3 regions of the Xenorhabdus bakwenae genome follow, and region 3 is predicted to be linked to each of the others. Evidence: predicted binding sites of a transcription regulator. Region 3 holds the regulator's gene; each other region holds the start of a gene.
The links. The regulator PhoB, encoded in region 3, activates phosphate uptake and scavenging genes when phosphate is short. The targets are predictions, from matches to a motif close to CTGTCATAAAACTGNCNNAT.
Positions count from the first base shown of each region.

Region 1: phoA (alkaline phosphatase) is a predicted target of PhoB. The motif match lies at 2,079-2,098, and genes of this name have one in related genera.
Region 2: serA (phosphoglycerate dehydrogenase) is a predicted target of PhoB. The motif match lies at 2,115-2,134, and genes of this name have one in related genera.

Region 1 covers NZ_CP119194.1:3,784,120-3,787,409, forward strand. The annotation lists tRNA gene PXH59_RS18780 (tRNA-Leu) at 170-256, shown strand; tRNA gene PXH59_RS18785 (tRNA-Leu) at 303-390, shown strand; gene phoA (alkaline phosphatase) at 549-1,949, opposite strand; partial or broken gene PXH59_RS18795 (aldehyde dehydrogenase family protein) at 2,230-3,290, opposite strand, start outside.
Region 2 covers NZ_CP119194.1:2,125,293-2,128,582, forward strand. The annotation lists gene PXH59_RS10910 (IS1 family transposase) at 1-599, shown strand, start outside; gene serA (phosphoglycerate dehydrogenase) at 695-1,936, opposite strand; gene rpiA (ribose-5-phosphate isomerase RpiA) at 2,207-2,866, opposite strand; gene PXH59_RS10925 (LysR family transcriptional regulator ArgP) at 3,030-3,290, shown strand, end outside.
Region 3 covers NZ_CP119194.1:3,651,361-3,654,650, forward strand. The annotation lists partial or broken gene phoR (phosphate regulon sensor histidine kinase PhoR) at 280-1,606, opposite strand; gene phoB (phosphate regulon transcriptional regulator PhoB) at 1,626-2,315, opposite strand; gene sbcD (exonuclease subunit SbcD) at 2,585-3,290, shown strand, end outside.

The sequences.
Region 1 (3,290 bases), 130 kb from region 3:
TGTCCGGCATCTCATTTCTGCCCTTGCCAACCATATCAACATGCTGATTTTTACACCAATCACACGTTTTCTCCCTAAATAATGATTGACGCCAGCTATAAAATCTCTAGAATGCGCCTCCATGCTATTCGCTTAAGTGATAGTCGTTTAAGTGATAGTGTCTGAATATGCGAGGGTGGCGGAATTGGTAGACGCGCTAGCTTCAGGTGTTAGTGTTCTTACGGACGTGGGGGTTCAAGTCCCCCCCTTCGCACCAAATCAGATAACTATCGATTAAACAAACCAGATAAATGGCAGTACCTGCGAGGGTGGCGGAATTGGTAGACGCGCTAGCTTCAGGTGTTAGTGTCCTTACGGACGTGGGGGTTCAAGTCCCCCCCCTTCGCACCACTGTTACATTTTTCTTCTCTTCTCATTGATTCCTTAATTCTTCCTGGTTTTTTAATTCAGGACATATAAATTTTCAATCAATTCTGTACGGTCAATATTCCAGACATCAGAGATTTCCTGACGAGATAACTGACGGATCTTCCTCATTTGTCACCATGTTATTTTAGGTTCATTGCATCACGTATGGTAAAGAACAGATCAGTCTGATCAGTCAAACCTACCACATTGGCAGCATGTGGGCCATAAGCCGCGACCCGTAGCTGTGTACCGGTGTGTTCCTGCTTATCCCCTTCCGAATTACCATAATTTACCGTTATGACGGCGCCATCTTTCGTAATCAGCGATCGCGTCAAGCCAGGTGATTTAACATCAGGCTCAATGATCTGGCTCGCATGCGCATGATCAGCCGTCACAATCACCAGCGTATCACCCTGTTCTTTGGCAAACTTAAGGCCAACTTGTATGGCTTTATCCAAAGCGACTGTTTCACCAATTTGGGCACAAGGGTTCGCGTTATGATCCTGTTTATCAATCGAAGCACTTTCAACTTGCAGGAAAAAACCATTTTTATTCTTTTTCAGTAAATCAATCGCTTTTTCCGTCAGTTGCTCTAATGTAGGTGCGTTAGGATCTAATTTCGCATTCACTGCGCATTTCACCGGCTTTTCATTGATATTACCGTGATAAACTGCTTTTGGCCCTTCCCAGGCGACATCCAAATTTCCATCATTGAATAAGCCTAACAAAGGTTTTTGTTGATTAGCACTTTTGACAGCCGCCAATGACTTCGCATCCGTGACCCATTGGTATCCCTGCTCCAATGCTTGTTGTTGCAATGTCTTTCCTTTATTAACGCCGGATAGCGATTGTTGAGTAAACGATTTTGCGCCACCGCCCAAGGTTACATCAGCACGTGCTGCCAGTAATTGTTCGCTAATAGAGCCTTTACCCCCATTTTCTAAAGCCTCTGTGCCACAATACTTCGAGGTTTCTTCTGGGGCGTAGCACTTACGATTCGTAATATGGGCGTATAACGCCGCGGGTGTTGCATCCTGAATTTCGGCTGTGGTGATATTTCCCGTTGCTTTGCCGTTCTTTTTGGCCAACGCTAAAAGAGATTGATGAGGATTGCCAAAAACATCGATCCCCAGCGCCCCATTATAGGTTTTTACGCCGGTTGCCCAAGCCGTGGCAGAGGCCGCTGAATCTGTCACATAGTTGGGTTTCTGCGTCTTTTTATCCAACGAATAGTGTGTATATTGCCCAGTGAACGGCAAGGCATCTATTCCTTTAAAGAATCCACCAGCACCTTCTGCATAATCACGGGCAAGGGTAATTTCAGAGTCCCCCATGCCATCACCAATAAACAGGATCACATTTTTGGCTCTGTTGTTGCTCAATGCCGCCTTAAGCGCCTCAGTTTGATCTTGGGTGAGACGGCGGGCACCACCAAACTGGGTAATATTGCCTTGTACCGCACGCTGTTGCGCCAAAATGTGATTTGCCTCGCCGACAGCCCATACAGGCACTGTCATTCCTGATATCAACACAGCAATCATCACAACAAACAGGCTTTTCTCATCATTACGCGACATAGGATTTTCCTTGCAATTAAATGAATAGGATAAAAAACATCATGTTGATTCGCTCGGATAATAGATATGTCATATGACAGTTAACTGAAGATATTGCAGCATTTTTGTGATAATTTAATTACATTTTGATGACGGCGTTTTTTTCAGCAAGGCAAAAAAGAAAATATGAGCACTTCGATAACCAATGGCCTGTCAGCGCTCACGAGAATCATTCACTATTCCATTATTAATACTGGCACACTCATCAATAACGCATCATGACTGATTTCAGCTCCGTATAATGCTCAATGAACGCACTGCCAAACTCACGACCCACCCCTGAAGATTTAATCCCACCAAATGGAACCGCAGGATCCAGAAACGTATGCATATTAATCCATAGCATGCCCGCTTTAATGCAGGGGAGCATACGCATCGCCTTGCTCATATCATTCGTCCAGAGGCTGGCAGACAACCCGAATGGCGTCGCATTCATCATGGTAATCAGTTCTTCTTCATTCTCATAACTGAGGAAAGTGCCGATCGGCCCGAACGTCTCTTCGTTCATTAATGTGTCTTCAACACTCTTGGCTTTAATCACTGTTGGTGCGACAAAAAATCCCGCCCCCTCCAAAGCATAGCCGCCGTAGACGATTTCATTGCCCTCCTGACGTGCTGTTTCAAACATAGACAGAATTTTTTTCGTAATGTTCCTTGTTTGCCAAAGGTCCCATTTCCGTTGATTCATCAAGGGGAGAGCCAATTTTCATCGCCGATAAGCGTTCAGACAGTAATACCAAAACAGCATCTATATGAACGGATGGAATATAAAAACGTTCCGCAGCCGCACAAATCTGCCCTTGATACACATAGCCCGCTTCCAATATGCCATCAACGATCTTTTCAACTGTCATATCAGACAGAAAAGCCGCCGCATTTTTGCCGCCAAGCTCCAGTGTTGTGCGTTTCAGTCCCTGCTCCAGGGCCAATTTTCCCACGCTTATTCCTGTTGGAACAGAGCCTGTAAAAGTGACTTTGGCACATTGAGGATGATTAATGAGAGAAATACCCACGCGAGCACCTGAACCATTGACGATATTGATCACACCATCTGGAATTCCCGCTTCTTTTGCCAGTTCAACCACTCGTAGCATGGTTAAAGGAGTATATTCACTGGGTTTAAGGACAATCGTACAACCACACGCCAGTGCCGCCCCCAATTTCCAGATCGCAATCATGATGGAGAAATTCCACGGAATAATGCCAACTACGACGCCAACAGGCTCACGGCGCGTGAACGCGGAATATTTTTCTCCTTTAAGCGAT
Region 2 (3,290 bases), 1.5 Mb from region 3:
AAACCTTTCAACTGAATTACACCTACCAAGCCTGCAAACCCGGAATGAAAGATCAGATTGTGGATATGGCTGCGAATAATGGCGGTATCAGAGACACCGCTCGTGTCCTGAAGGTGGGTATCAACACCGTTCTTCGTACCCTAAAAAAACTCGAACCCAGACAGGTAACTACACTGCCGCTGGCCGCAAATAATATTCATATTATCTGCGAAATTGATGAACAATGGTCTTTTGTCGGTAACAAGAAGAATCAGCGCTGGCTTTGGTATGCCTGGGAACCGGAGCAAAAGCAAATAATCGCGCACGTATTGGGGGATCGCAGCAGGAAAACACTGAGCAAATTGCTGGCACTTCTGGCTCCTTTCGAAATTCAATTTTTCTGTACCGATAATTATGCCGTTTACGATTGCCTTTCTGAGGAAAAACACTTTAGAGGGAAGAAATTTACTCAACGTATCGAAAGAACCAATCTGACCTTACGTACTCGCATCAAGAGACTGAATCGGAAAACGATCTGTTATTCCAAATCCGAAGAAATGCATGACAAAGTGATAGGCACTTTCATTGAGCGTGAATACTATCTTCCAAAGGTTATCTAACTATTGGGTGCATGACCAGTAACAGGAGCTATTGTGTCTTCAATAGCCCCTGACTTTCTAATCAATCACGATCCTTGTTAACGAGCAATCATATCTCAGTAAAGCAAGCGAGAACGGATCGTGCCCGGCAAAGCCTTCAGTTTCTGCAAGACCAATTCAGCCTGAGCTGAATTCTCCGTCGTAATATCAATAACTACATAACCAATGCCGCTGTCAGTCCGCAGATATTGAGCATCAATATTGATTTCTTGCTCAGTGAACACTTGGTTAATACTGGTCAAGATACCCGGGCGGTTTTCATGGATATGCAGTAATCGGTTCGTATCTTTGGCATGAACAGGGAGCGAGACTTCGGGAAAATTGACCGCTGATAATGTTGAACCATTATCAGAATATTTGACTAGTTTACCAGAAACTTCATAACCGATATTTTGCTGGGCCTCTTGTGTCGATCCCCCAATATGTGGCGTCAGCAGTACGTTATCAAACTGGCTCAATGGTGAGATAAAGGGATCATTGTTTGTTGCGGGTTCATGAGGAAAAACGTCAATCGCGGCACCAGAAAGATGCCCGATTTCCAACGCATTGCTGAGGGCCTCAATATCAATTACCGTACCCCGTGATGCGTTGATCAGAATTGAACCTGGTTTCATCAATTCCATTTCTGCTGCGCCAATCATATTTTTGGTTGAAGCAGTTTCGGGAACATGCAGGCTCACAACATCACTCATATTCAATAATTCAGACAAATGATGAACTTGCTGTGCATTACCTAATGGCAATTTATTTTCAATATCATAGAAATAGACATTCAGGCCAATATTTTCCGCCAAAATGCCAAGCTGTGTACCAATATGCCCGTAACCGATAATGCCTAATTTTTTTCCGCGCGCTTCGTAGCAACCTTTTGCTTGCTTATCCCATACTCCATTGTGGGCTTTGGCATTCGCCTCAGGAATACGGCGTAACAGCAGCAACAGTTCACCCAATACCATTTCAGCGACCGAACGCGTATTGGAAAAAGGCGCATTAAATACCGGAATACCGCGCTTTGCCGCCGCTTTCAGGTCAACCTGATTAGTGCCAATACAAAAACACCCAACTGCAACCAGTTTTTCCGCTGCGGCGAAAATCTCTTCGGTCAATTGGGTGCGGGAACGAATACCGACAAATCGGGCATCACGGATCGCGGCTTTCAATTCTTCCGGTTCTAATGCCCCTTTGTGATATTCAATATTGCTGTACCCTGCCGCTTTCAGGCTATCTACTGCGCTTTGGTGAACGCCTTCCAGCAGCAGAAATTTAATTTTGTCCTTTTCTAAAGATACCTTAACCATTTGCCCGCCCTAGTTGTACTTACTTTCATAATGCATATCGACGCCACCAAAATAACAAAAAAAACAGTAACGGCAATACAATCGATTGCTTATATCACAGAATAAGCAACAGTAAATAAGTTGTTATGCAAAGTAAAATAATTCGTTACGGGATAAAGGCAGAGTTTTGCGGTTTTTTTAGACATAAAAGTGATATATATCACTAAATTTTCTGTTTTGAATAAAAATAAAAATATTTTGAGAGCAGATTATTCTGCCCTCAATAAATGCTTATTCAGTGAGCGTCTTAACGCCATCCGCAGTCCCTACCAGTACTACGTTTGCTCCTCGGTTAGCAAAAAGGCCCACTGTCACCACGCCAGCGATCCCATTGATCTTATTTTCTAACGCAATGGGATCAACAATCGAGAGGTTGTGAACATCCAGAATATGATTACCATTGTCAGTGACTACGTTTTCACGATAAACCGGTGTTCCGCCCAATTTCACCAGCTCACGAGCCACATAAGCCCGTGCCATTGGGATGACTTCAACTGGCAGAGGGAATTTGCCTAACACATCGACTTGCTTAGACGAATCAATAATACAGATAAATTTCTTCGCAACCGCCGCGATGATTTTTTCCCGGGTCAACGCTGCGCCGCCGCCTTTGATCATCTGCATTTGACCATTAATTTCATCAGCACCATCAACGTAAATATCCAAAGCGTCAACCTCATTGCAGTCAAACACAGGAATACCGAGACTTTTCAATTTCTCAGTCGATGCGTCTGAACTTGACACAGTACCTTCAATTTTATCTTTGATAGTGCCTAACGCATCAATAAAATGCGCGGCGGTAGAACCTGTACCCACGCCGACAATTGTACCCGGTTTAACGTATTCCAATGCCGCCCAACCTACTGCTTTTTTCAGTTCGTCCTGAGTCATATTGATCACAGCCTATAATCAGTTACAAGGAAAAATCTGACGGCTAGTATAAACAATATTGGCTCACCTCATGAAAAAATATGGCATAGTGCTGGTTAGGCCACATAATGGTTTTTATTGGGCTGTAACACAAAAAGTGCAAACACGGAGAATCTTATTTTCAATGAAACGTCCTGATTACCGATCATTGCAAGCATTAGACGCAGTGATCAAAGAACGTGGTTTCGAGCGGGCAGCGCAAAAACTTTGTATTACTCAATCAGCGGTATCCCAGAGAATCAAGCAATTAGAAAATATGTTTGGTCAGCCACTATTGGTACGCACTGTTCCTCCCCACCCGACAGAGCAAGGGCAAAAGTTGCTTGCGCTATTACATCAGGTGGAAATGCTGGAAGCACAATGGCTGGGTGATGAAAATAGTAAT
Region 3 (3,290 bases):
GCGAGACCGAATTCTGATTTAACAGTCAGTGATCAACATAATATTCACTGATAATCGCAAGATACAGAATGATAGTAGTAATAACAGCTAGAATCGCCAACAACTGCCCCCAAGTAAAACTTTTATAGCGCTAAAAGGCAAGTGTAAAACCAAAAACCAGAATAATGTACTGAACTGGTTTTTAAAATCAGTTATTATTGTTATCTATCATTGAATACACACTATATGATTTGTTCATTTTCTGCTCGCGCACATTTTTTGTTCATGCTAACGCATAAATCATTTTGTCGTAAAACGGTTTTTGGCAGAGGCAATAAGCCGAGATGCCAATAAAAAGCTAAACACTGAGCCTTTCCCTAAAGTACTCGCAATATCAAGATGAGTATTATAGTGATGCAATGCATGTTTCACTATCGATAAACCTAACCCATTCCCCCCAGTTTGACGTGAGCGGGCCAGATCGACGCGATAAAAACGTTCTGTCAGACGTGGTAAATGTTCCGCACTAATTCCACCGCCATTGTCTTCCACTTTGAACTGTGCACCTTGGGAAACATCTCGCCAGCTCACCTCAATCCTTGTGCCCGGAGGGGTATGTGTAATGGCGTTATAAACAAGGTTGGACATTGCACTGCGTAATTGCTCTTCATTACCAAACACTTTCAGCCTTTCATCAATATCAAACACAATATCGTGCTGCTCATTTCCCAAGGCCAATACTTTTCGTTGTAATACTTCTCGTTGCAATACTTTCAATATGTTGGGAACATCCACGACTTCATTCATGTTCACTTGTGGTCCCCCTTCAATTTTGGAAAGATGCAGCAGTTGTTGCACCAAACCATCCATTCTTCGTATTTGTTCCCGCATTGTACCGATGACTTTCTGGTTTACGTTAGTGTTGAACGCCTGATCCTCCATCATTTCCAGATAACCTTGCAGTACAGTGAGAGGGGTTTTGAGTTCATGACTTACATTGGCAAAAAAAATCCCGTCTGGCATTTTCCAACTGTCGTTTTTGGGTGATGTCGCGTGCGACCATCAATAATTGCTTCTCAGAATAAGGCATAATGCGGAACTCTATCATATTGCCATTATTCAATTCGATGGACAGAGGGTGGGAAAAATCATTCGCTGTAATATAACGGCTAAAATCAGGATAGCGAAGCAGGTTGAAAATATGCTGACCGTTATCCTCAGGCCAGCGGAATCCAAGTAAATGCTGAGCCAGACGATTACACCAAAAAATATTGCCCTCCGTGGTCATTATCACAATGGCATCCGGCAACGATTCCGCCCCACTGCGAAAGCGCTTGATGAGTAATGCAAGTTCACGACGTCGTTTGCGATTGCGTTGCTGCAACTGATAAATACCATAAAAGATAGGTTCCCAGCCGCCACGACCGGCGGGCGGTAACATATTGCGATCCAGCCATAACCAATCGGATAATTTCAGTAAATTATAGCCATGCCATATCAGAGCCAAAAATAGTGCAATAACCAGCAACCATGCTAACTGACCGATGAAAAGAGACAAAATGACAGCGGGCAAGCAAAAAAGCACAAGCCCCCATACCAACTTTTTCCAGGATAAACGCTCAAGCACGCGACTTTACTCCGAACAATCAATAGCGGGTAGAAAAGCGATAACCCGTCCCCCGCACCGTCTGTACCATCCTTGCGTGACCCCCTATCTCCAGCGCCCTACGCAAGCGGCGAATATGTACATCAACCGTACGATCTTCCACATAAACATTTGTTCCCCACACATAGTTGAGTAGCTGCTCACGACTATAAACACGCTCAGGATGAGTCATAAAAAAGTGGAGAAGTTTGAATTCAGTTGGTCCCATGTCCACATCTTGTCCATGACTGGAAACGCGGTGGGATGACGGATCCAGCGCTAATCCATCCATATCAATAATCTCTTCCGACTCTATAGGTGAAAGGCGGCGCAAAACAGCCTTAACCCGGGCAATCAATTCCTTGGGTGAAAAAGGCTTTGTTATATAGTCATCGGCACCGACATCTAAGCCATGTACCCTATCTTCTTCTTCCACCCGAGCCGTGACCATAATAATAGGGATCGCCTTAACGTTATTATCCCGTTTCATTTGCCGGATAAGTTGTATTCCCGAACCTCCCGGCAGCATCCAGTCCAATAATACCAAATCAGGATAAGGCTCAGACAAACGTCTTAGCGCCGTATCGTAATCTTCCGCTTCAATGGCCTGATAACCGTTTTGTTCCAGAGCAAAACAGACCATTTCACGAATCGGCACTTCATCTTCAACTACCAAAATGCGTTTAACCATGGTTAATTCCGTTAATGTCATTAAGGTCAGTGAGTTCACGACAAAACATTATGAGTCAATTTTATGACACTTTGATGAAACCTCTTACTCCTCAATTAGCAAGAGACAAACTGGCTCCCAAAGAAAATTTTGCAACTTTGTCATATTTCACTGTGGATGCGAAGTAGCTCGAAAATTCAGTAAAGAATGTCGAATTGCACAGGACATCCCTCAAACTGCCATTATAATTAACCCCTGCAACAAGCAAGGAAGTAACGGGCGGGAAAATCATGCGAATTATTCACACATCTGACTGGCATCTTGGCCAATATTTTTTTACTAAAAGCCGCGCTGCTGAACATAAGCATTTTTTGCAGTGGCTGATTGAAAAAACCATTCAATATCAAGTTGATGCACTAATTATTGCCGGCGATATTTTTGATACTGGTTCGCCCCCCAGCTACGCACGTGAACTTTATAACAAATTCATTGTGGCATTACAGCCTACAGGCTGCCAGCTTGTCATTCTTGGTGGAAACCACGATTCTGTTGCCACACTTAACGAATCAAAATCCCTCCTCTCTTACCTGAATACCCTTGTGATTGCCAATGCTGAAACTGAAGATATCACACAGCAAATAAAGCTTCTGAATAACAGAGATGGCAATGCAGGGGCCATTCTCTGTGCCATTCCCTATCTGCGGCCACGGGATATTATGACCAGTCAGGCAGGGCAATCGGGCGTACAAAAGCAACAGGCACTACAGGATGCCATCTCCGGGCATTATCACAAGCTCTACCAACAAGCCTGTGCATTACGAGAACAGCTCGGCCAGCCATTACCGATTATCGCCACGGGTCACCTCACTACGGTGGGCGCTTCCACTACAGATTCCGTTCGAGATATTTACATCGGCACATTAGAGGCCTTCCCCGCACAGTCATTCCCTCCTGCTGACTATATTGCACTAGGGCATATCCACCGCCCGCAAGTCA